DNA from 3 places in the Clostridium sp. CM027 genome. Region 1 is predicted to be linked to each of the others. Evidence: riboswitches for the same ligand, from Rfam matches in the RefSeq annotation. Region 1 holds a riboswitch; each other region holds the start of a gene.
The links. Region 1 has a riboswitch for cobalamin ahead of cbiQ (cobalt ECF transporter T component CbiQ). Riboswitches for the same ligand answer to the same signal wherever they lie in the genome.
Positions count from the first base shown of each region.

Region 2: another riboswitch for cobalamin. It lies ahead of KTC92_RS08665 (sirohydrochlorin cobaltochelatase); the one in region 1 lies ahead of cbiQ (cobalt ECF transporter T component CbiQ).
Region 3: another riboswitch for cobalamin. It lies ahead of KTC92_RS16620 (cobyric acid synthase); the one in region 1 lies ahead of cbiQ (cobalt ECF transporter T component CbiQ).

Region 1 is NZ_CP077725.1:2,096,362-2,099,667, forward strand. It holds gene KTC92_RS09945 (energy-coupling factor ABC transporter ATP-binding protein) at 1-598, opposite strand, end outside; gene cbiQ (cobalt ECF transporter T component CbiQ) at 611-1,459, opposite strand; cobalamin riboswitch at 1,836-2,010, opposite strand; gene sigG (RNA polymerase sporulation sigma factor SigG) at 2,180-2,953, opposite strand; gene KTC92_RS09960 (hypothetical protein) at 3,130-3,306, opposite strand, start outside.
Region 2 is NZ_CP077725.1:1,815,978-1,819,283, reverse strand. It holds gene KTC92_RS08670 (transposase) at 200-1,111, opposite strand; cobalamin riboswitch at 1,324-1,508, shown strand; gene KTC92_RS08665 (sirohydrochlorin cobaltochelatase) at 1,653-2,486, shown strand; gene KTC92_RS08660 (histidinol-phosphate transaminase) at 2,556-3,306, shown strand, end outside.
Region 3 is NZ_CP077725.1:3,487,793-3,491,098, reverse strand. It holds gene KTC92_RS16620 (cobyric acid synthase) at 1-1,318, opposite strand, end outside; cobalamin riboswitch at 1,453-1,629, opposite strand; gene trmB (tRNA (guanosine(46)-N7)-methyltransferase TrmB) at 1,859-2,512, opposite strand; gene KTC92_RS16610 (site-2 protease family protein) at 2,580-3,197, opposite strand.

The DNA.
Region 1 (3,306 bases):
CTACATCATGGGTGGAAATGAGCATTGTCTTGCCCTCCGAACCAAGCTTGGCCAAAACTTCTTCTAGTATCAGTGCATTTAAAGGGTCCAGTGATGCAGTCGGTTCATCAAAGATAATGATTTCTGATTTCATAGCAATGATGCCCGCAATGGTGACGCGCTTCTTTTCACCGCCACTCAAATAGTGTGGCGGACGATCCTTGAAATCTGATATGTTCATGTATGCCAGTGCTTCCTCAACTCGCTTTAGTACTTCCTCTTTTGGAAGCTTTAAATTCATCGGCCCGAATCCAACTTCTGCCCTAACTGTAGATGCGATTATTTGATTGTCCGCATCTTGAAATACAATTCCGATATTTTTTCGAAGTCCTTTTAAATTCTTTCTATTAACGACAGTACCCCGGTAAATGATTTTTCCCTGTTCAGGTGTAAATACACCGTTTATATTCAAGAAAAATGTAGATTTTCCCGATCCATTGGAACCAATGACAGCGATTTTCTCACCTTCATAGATATCCACGCTTACACCATCCAATGCAGACTTTCCATTCCCGTAGACGTAGTATAGATCTTCGACCTTTAATATTGATTTCCCCATAATAGCTCCTTTCTATCTTGTAACGCCCCATATCAGGATCAAAAAAATTATAAATACTACTGCAGAGGCAATCTGTATTGTCTCTACCTTTTTATCTTCCTCCAAAAATATAAGATCCCCATCATAGCATCTGGCCTCCATGGCATCATAATAATCGTTTGCCTTTTTAAGCGAAATAACCAGCATATTGCTTGCAATGCTTCCAAATGTATAGCAGGAAGTCTTAAAATCACAGTAGCCCTGACGAGATTCTGCGGAATTTTTCATTTTAGTATAGACATCCATTAAAATGAAAATATAACGGTAAATGAGGTTCATCAGCTCTACAATAAGCTTTGGAACATGTGCTTTTCGAAGCACATATATAATCTCGGAGGATGGAGTTGACAGTGTCATCATTTGTAGGGCACTTATAGCTGCAAAAACTTTCAGAATCAAAAATGCCACTTCCTTAAGCTTTGCCTGAGAAGTAAACACATAGCAGAAGCCAAGATACAAGTTATACTGCCCCATCGGCTGCTTTGAAAAATCAATAGCAATTGTAAAAGTGCCAAGGAGGATAAAGATGATTGGAATCGCCAGTATTGACAAGTATTCGTTTACTGGAAGCTCTCCTTTTACAATGGTCAGATAGGCCATTGCAATAATGACCACAACAGATACATAGGGGTTTTCCAATACAATACAAAGAATCAATATCAAAACAGAAAGAGATACTTTAAAAGTAGCATTCCAGTGCCTGATTTTAGAAGTATAAGCATAAAAATCAATTGAAAACCCTTCGCCGTGTTTATGTCCGGTTCCATGGTGATGATTATGTGTCCCATCCCCTTTTTTCCATTTGAAGAAAAAGCCCACCATTAGAAAAATGGCACATAAAATAATAATTTTTCCCATTTCACATCTCCTTTGAATTTTCACCCCATGGCAGCATTCTGGGAGATTTTAGAATAATAAAAATAGATGAAGCATAGTAAACAATTACACCTACAATCTGATTTAAAAATGCAAGGCCAGATAATGTAACTATAATCGCATTGAAGCACCCGGCGAAAACGATGATATTCTGCCTAATCATGTTATAGGCTCGTTTTGACAATTCGTAGTATAGGCCTGTCTACAAAACAAAAATCCTTCTAACTAAAGTGTTAGAAGGAAACGATTCAAAAATATGCTTAATCATATAAAATCAACAAACAAATTTTCATTATAAAGCCCTCTCTATCACTCGTAGAGTTTGTAGTGCGAAAATATGGGCAGGTATTCTGACTCAAGAATCATTATTTAAGCGCGCCTTCCCCGTTTTCGAGTGGCATAATGCACTTAAATTCATCTATTACAGCTACGAGATAGTTCAGGATTTTAACCTGATTCCCTTTTAATTAATTTAAACCTATATTCTATTATTTAATTTTTATAATTCTTTCACACATGTACTCATTACATAGTAGACTTATTATTACAAAAAATCAACTACTTTAATTGTAAAAAGATAATATTTTTCAAACTTTCACAAAATAATACATTATACTATATTCTGAAATAAATGCTACAGTAAAAAAAGGGACCCACTAGGGGACCCTATACGTACTTTCTCATGTGCTTTAATGCAGTTTTTTCAAGTCTAGAAACTTGTGCTTGGGATATTCCTATTTCACCTGCTACTTCCATTTGAGTTCTTCCATCGAAGAACCTTAAATTTAAGATTAACTTTTCTCTAACATTTAATTTTTTCATTGCCTCTTTAATCGATATATTTTCAAGCCAATTATCATCTAAATTTTTGGTGTCACTTATTTGATCCATTACATAAATTTCATCTCCACCAGCGTGATAAATTGGTTCAAATAAAGATACAGGATTTTGTATAGCATCTAAAGCAAATACTACATCTTCCCTTGGTAATTCTAATTCTTTTGCTATTTCAGCTACAGTAGGCTCTTTGTTGTCTTGATTCACCAATCTGTCCCTAACTTGTAATGCTTTATATGCAATATCCCTTAATGATCTACTAACTCTTATTGAGTTATTATCTCTTAAATATCTTCTTATTTCCCCAATAATCATAGGAACTGCATATGTTGAAAATCTAACATTTAGACTTAGATCAAAATTATCAATGGACTTCATTAAACCAATACAGCCTACTTGAAATAAATCATCTACGTTTTCTCCTCGATTATTAAAGTGCTTTATCACACTTAAAACCAATCTTAAATTTCCTTTAATAAATTTTTCTCTACACTCATACTCACCATTTTGTATCCTAAATAGTAGCTCTTTCATTTCTTTTTCTTTTAGTACGGGTAATTTTGAAGTATCTACACCACATATTTCTACTTTATTGAATACCATAAGGTCATCATTCCCTTCAGAGTAATTGCTTCTAAATTATGTCCTTATGGTTTGCTTTTTATACTACAGACAACCTTTAACATCTGAAAGGGTGTTTTTATTTTAATCTTAATAATAGATTCATCAAAATTGCATCACAATTTCTTTAATCCCGCCCATAACATTCCTACATATTACTAAACCTTATTTAAGCTATCTATTAATTCATTAAAATTCTTTTTAGCTACTATTTCTCTATTCTTAAAATCACCTATTTTTTGTTTATTAAATTTTTCACTTTTATCTAGGTTTACTAATTCCTCTTTTACAGTTTCTCTAAGCCTTGGAATAATATTTATTATTTTTTTTATTCC
Region 2 (3,306 bases), 280 kb from region 1:
TTATACATAAGTAAAATGTATATTTTTGATACTTGTCCATGTTTATTAAATGCATATATCCATCTGTTATTCTAATTTTTTTTATTTAATATAACAGATTTAATAAATAGGTAGGTTAAAGTAAATAATTAGAATGAATTTTAATGATTGTCATTAAGTTATTAATCATAATATTGAAGATTATATTAATAAATTATTACTAAGCATAACGTTTAATAAAATCCATGATAATATTCTCATATTTATCTTCTGTTCCAATTAATTCGATGCCAATAGTGCTTAATTTTGATACTCTAGCCTGTGTAATGTTTCCAAGAGTGCTGGATATATCGCTAGATTTAAAATTACAGAGGCTCCTCATTAGAACAACGGTTAAGGCTTTTGCCCGTACAAGCTTTCTGCTGTACTTCATATAAAGATGAGTCTTTGATACATTCATCTTTGACGCTATATATTCTATTATATCTTCTGGCTTAAAGTTCCTTACAAGTATTTTTCGTTCACATTTATACTCTGATTTTTCATCTTTAAATTCTATTTCTTGTTTTAATTTTTCTCCATTACAGCGAAAGACAAGATTATAGTAATTCTTTCTTGCATTTTTTAGGTTATTACCAAAAGAGCTCATAATAAATCCATAATCAACTAATTTAAAAGAATCATGTCTTTTTCCTAAAAATATGGCTAGACTAGAAAAAGCATATTTTTCAGGACAATTTTTATATTCATCTATATCCGTAGGATTATTGTGTATATATAGAGATAAAGTCTTCAAATATCGTTCATTATTAACTATTTTACTCTTAAATCTATCTTTAAAAAGATGTCCTTCCCTTTTATATTTTTTATTAAAGTACATTGCATAAGAAAAATTTATTCCATGCATTGCCTTTGATATATCAGTGCCATTAGCATCAATCATTAAATGAGAATGGTTATCCATAAGACAGTAACCGTAGATTTTAAAATTATAGAGATATTTATACTTTTTTACAAGTGATAAATACTTGTTCTTATCCTCATCATCCTTGAATAAATTTATTTCGCTGATACTTTTGCACATAATATGAAATATCGAGTCATCTGTTTTTTCTCTTGCCTTTCTTGGCATTAAAATCACCCTTCCTCATAGATTTTTATTTGAATTATTGCCTATGAATCGGGATGATATTCATAATCTTAAGCTAATATATATATAAATAATTTAAATAGTTGTTAACCGTCCCTAACTATTTTTCTGAATCATTTTTTTGCCTATTAAACTAAGGAGACACTCTAAATATTGACAGTACGGCTTAAATATAATAAACTAGAATTAATAGAGAATTGAATATGATTTTAGGTGCCTTGAAATAGGTGAAAAGGGAATGCGGTTTAAATCCGCAGCAGCCCCCGCTACTGTAATTGATGAAAAACTTTTAAATGCTACTTCGTAAATTAAAAATGAGGAAGGATAATTAAAGGAAGAATCAAAAGCCAGGAGACCTGCCTAAATGATGTTAACAAGCTTTCGGAGGGAAAGAACTATTTAATTATGGATTAATTAAAAAGTAGTCGCTATCGTATGCGTACTATTTTTTTTGTTTTAAAAAGCATTATATGTAAATGTTATGATAGATTTCGGAAAATATTTAGCAAGGTGGATGATCGAAATGAAGAAGGCAATTTTAATTGTAAGTTTTGGAACAACACATGAAGATGCAAGAAAAGTAACTATCGATGCAATAGAAGATAAAATAAGACATACTTTTGAAGATTATGATATAAGAAGAGCATTTACTTCACATATTATTCTTAGAGTACTTAAGAATAGGGATAATATTCATGTAGATACTCCAGAAGAAGCTTTGGAAAAGTTAAAAAGCGAAGGATATAATGAGGTAATTGTTCAGCCTTTGCATGTTATTCCTGGAGTAGAATTTGATTATATAAATAATGTAGTTAATAGATACAAAGAATGTAAAGCATTTAAAAATATCTTAATAGGAAGACCTCTTTTATGTTTTAAGGGTGAAGAAGCAGGCGTGCCAGATGATTACTCAATAATGGTGGATGCTCTATCAAAGCAATTGCAACCAATGGATACAGTAATTTTGATGGGGCATGGTACAAACCATATTGCAAATGCAGTATATTGCTGTTTTGAAAGCGTTTTAAGGGATAGAGGTTTTAACAATGTCCATGTAGCAACCGTGGAAGGGTATCCAACTTTGGAAAGAGTAATACCTAATGTTACGACTCAGAGTATTAGCGAAGTCACTTTAATGCCACTACTGCTCGTAGCAGGAGACCATGCCAAGAATGACATGGCGGGAGATGCAGAGGACTCCTGGAAGAGTATTTTAGAGGCAAAAGGGTTTAAAGTTAAAATATATCTGCATGGGTTAGGGGAAAATAGTGACGTTCAAGACATTTATATACAGCACATTAATGATGTAATTAATGAAAAGTTTAAGAATGTAGGGAAAACACATAAGGGAAATTAAAATTCTGCGTAAGTTATAAGTAACAAAAGTACGGTAGATGTGAGTTACAAGTAGAAAGGAAGGTATTCAATGATACATGGTGGAGATGTTTATACTAATGGATTACTTGAGGGGCGAGAATTAATAGATTACAGTTCTAATATTAATCCATTAGGGGTTCCTAAAAGTTTCACTGATAACATTAGTGAAGCCGTAGATGCTTTAACAAGATATCCAGATATTCAATATAGGGAGGTATTGAAAGAATTAAAAGAATACATTGATTGCCCAAAAGAATATTTTGTTTTAGGAAATGGGGCTGCAGAAATAATTGACTTAGTTATAGCTTGTCATAAAAATCTACTAATTGTGGTGCCATCTTTTGTAGAGTACGAAATTGATGCTAAAAAGTGGAATTGTAGTATAGAGTATTCTTATTTAAAAGAGAAGATTAATGAGAATACCTTATTAAAGCATGAATATGCTGAGCTTTCCTATGATTATGAGGATATTCTTAATAGATTACAGAGTGTAGAAGGTGTGGTTTTAGGTAATCCGAATAACCCCAATGGCAATATCATAAATAAGGCTGAGTTTCAAAAAATTCTTGAATATTGTGAATGTAACGACAAAGTCATAATAATAGATGAGGCTTTTATAGAATTTACTGGAGATTCACAGCACAGTTTCAGTGAAAAAGTTAAAACATACAAATGTTTATTTATAATAAGAGCATTAACCAAATTTTTTGCGATGCCTGGTATAAGGTTTGGGTATGGAATAAGTAGTAACGTAGACCTATTAAAAAAAGTTAAAGAAAAACAAAACCCCTGGAACATAA
Region 3 (3,306 bases), 1.4 Mb from region 1:
CTACTCCATCAAAAACTCCATGAATATATGTACCCATAACATTTCCACCTGCATTTATTGCTCCATCGAAGGATGACGTATCAGAACCATTCTTATCATAGATTTCAAAAAGTGGTTTTGCATTATGACCATATTTACAAATTCCCATATGTATTTCGTAACCATAAGTTTCTATACTAGTATCCCTAATGTTAATGCTACGAGCCTTTACTCTTGTAGTTATTTTCTCATCTTCAAATATTGTGTCTACGTCTAAAAGCTTCATACCCTCTGTTTCTTTTGAATTTCCCTCTAAGCCATTAGGGTCACTTAAGCTATTTCCTAACATTTGATAGCCTCCACAAATGCCTAATACGTTACCTTGTACACTATATTGCTGAACCGCTTCTGCAAGTCCCGAATTTCTTAAAGAAATTAAATCATCAATAGTATTTTTTGTTCCCGGTATGATAAGGAGGTCTGGTGTGCCCAATTCTCCTTTAGTTGTAACAAATCTAACTGATACATCTTCTTCAGCCTTTAATGCGTCTAAATCCGTAAAATTCGATATATGTGGAAGCTTTATTACAGCAATATCAATAGGTGCAGTAATTTTTTTGTTAAATTCTACTGCACCATCTTCATCTTCGAGTTCCAATCTAAAATAAGGAACTACTCCTGCACATGGAATATGTATAATATCCTCAAGCATTGTAAGTCCTGGCTTTAAGATTTCTAAATCTCCTCTAAACTTATTAATAATAGTGGCTTTAACTCTTTTTTTCTCGGCCTCATTAAGCAAAAGCAAAGTCCCTGCTAGTGACGCAAATACTCCACCCTTATCTATATCTCCTGCGAGTATCACAGGTGCATCTATAAGTTCCGCCATTCCCATATTCACTATATCTCTATCTCTTAAATTAATTTCTGCTGGGCTACCTGCTCCTTCCATTACTATAATATCAAACTTCTTCTCTAATTCTTCAAACTGCTTTTTTAACATGTCTTTGAATTCCAATTTCATATTATGATATTCCATAGCTGTACTATTCCCAAAAACCTTTCCATTAACGATAATTTGGCACTTTTTATCCGAGGTAGGTTTTAATAAAATCGGATTCATATATACCTCTGGCTCCAATCCTGCCGCATAGGCTTGAAGCACCTGCGCACGTCCCATTTCTTTTCCATCCAATGTAATATAAGAATTCAATGACATATTCTGTGACTTAAAAGGACATACTGAAAACCCATCTTGCACAAAAATTCTGCAAAGTGCTGTTACTAATATGCTTTTTCCTACTGATGAAGCGGTTCCTTGAACCATTACTTTAGCCATTACTATTTCTCCTTTCTTCCTGCTTGTATTCTTATTTGGCACACAACAAAAAAACAGCAAGCTTGCGCACCTGCTGTTATGTACAAATTTTTCATTGCACTAACTTGAATTCTACAGTTCTTTCCCGCCGAAAGCTTAATATTACTAATTTAGGCAGGTCTCCTGGCTCTTGATACACTTTCTCTTATCACTTTCCCTTTCAGGTAGTTATAAAAGATTTTCTCTCAATTACAGTAGCGGGGGCTGCTGTGGAATTACACCACATTCCCTTTTCACCTTACTAATCATATACTAAAGTAGCTGCATCCACTTTAGTGGCTGATTAATAATAGGCACCTAAACAAATCTATTCATTTTTAACTAATATAATTCATAATTTTCATTTTTAAAATTTTCAATTTAATACATTTCTATGTAATTAAGTTTATAGCATTATGTTAATCCTGTCAATAAATAAGAATCTAAAATGCTTAAGTCTCATATGGTTATAAGTTATCTCCTGCGAAGCTGCAACAGTTCCACAGGAGATGCATTAATTCGCTAAATTAATTTTGCCTGTAGAAACATAGCTTGTTTGCCTATTTCTGTGAATTTAGCTTCATATTCTGTAACTACGTTATCTTTAAAATCACTCTTATGCAAATCATAGGTTGAAAATAATATTTCAAACCCACACTCTTTGAAATAATCTACCGATTCTTCGAATAACTCTGTATCATCTGTTTTGAACCAAACTTCAGATCCCGGTTTTAAGAATTTCTTATAGCTCGTCAAGAACTTAGTATGAGTTAATCTTCTTTTATTATGTCTGTCTTTTGGCCAAGGATTACAAAAATTTATATAAATTCTGCTTATCTCATCTTTTGCAAACACATCATCAATAAGCATAATGTTCATTGGCATAAGACGTACATTTATGTCTTGTTCCCCTTCAACTTCTCTTACTTCTATAACTTTTCTAAGGGCAAATACCAGAACCTCATCTTTTAAATCAATGCCTACAAAATTGATATCGAGATCTCTCCTGGACTTTTCTGATATAAATCTACCTTTACCGCAACCTAGTTCTAGATGAATTGCATTGTTATTTTTAAACTCTTCATTCCATTTTCCTTTGTGATCATATTGGTCAGTTATTACAATATGACTAGTTTCCAGCTCTGGCCTAGCCCAATATTTTTTTCTTAAGCGCATATATTTTTCTCCTTACATTCTAAATAATAAAAAATCACTATATGATTTTCTTAGCTTTATATTAATATTAAAACATCCCTGCAATATTTAAAAATTGTTTAAATAACCATAACCCTGGCGCTTGCACGATATAAGTAAAAACTGATTGTCCACCAGGTAATATAGGCAATATTAACACCATAAATATTAAGAATTGATACCTATAAATTGTATCTGGTAAATTGTAAAAAAACTTTGGGAACAAATCCCTAACTATATGAGATCCATCAAATCCCGGTATTGGCACTAAATTAAGAAAAAACAAAATACAATTTAGGTACCCTGTAATTATTAAAATTTGGCTAATAATAGTATATAATCCACCATGAATTGGTGGAAATTTCGAAAATAACACAGTAAGAATTGCAAATACAAACCCTAGAATTAGATTAGCAATTGGGCCTGCAACTGAAACTTTCAAATCATCCTTATAATAATTTTTAAATGCACTAGGATTTGTCTGAACAGGCTTTGCCCAACCAAACCCTACTAATATAATCATAAGAAATCCCATTGGATCTATATGTGCGATTGGATTCAGCGTAAGTCTCCCTTGAAATCGTGGAGTTTTGTCTCCTAACCTATCTGCTACGATAGCATGCGCATACTCATGAAAAGTAAATGCTAATAAAATTGCGGGTATCATCAAAATCTTATTTAATATTTGTTGTGTATCCAAATTTATTCCTCCTTATACTCCTACATGGTAGGCAATGTTAATCGCTACTCACCTTGTTAATGCATCTTTGACTTGT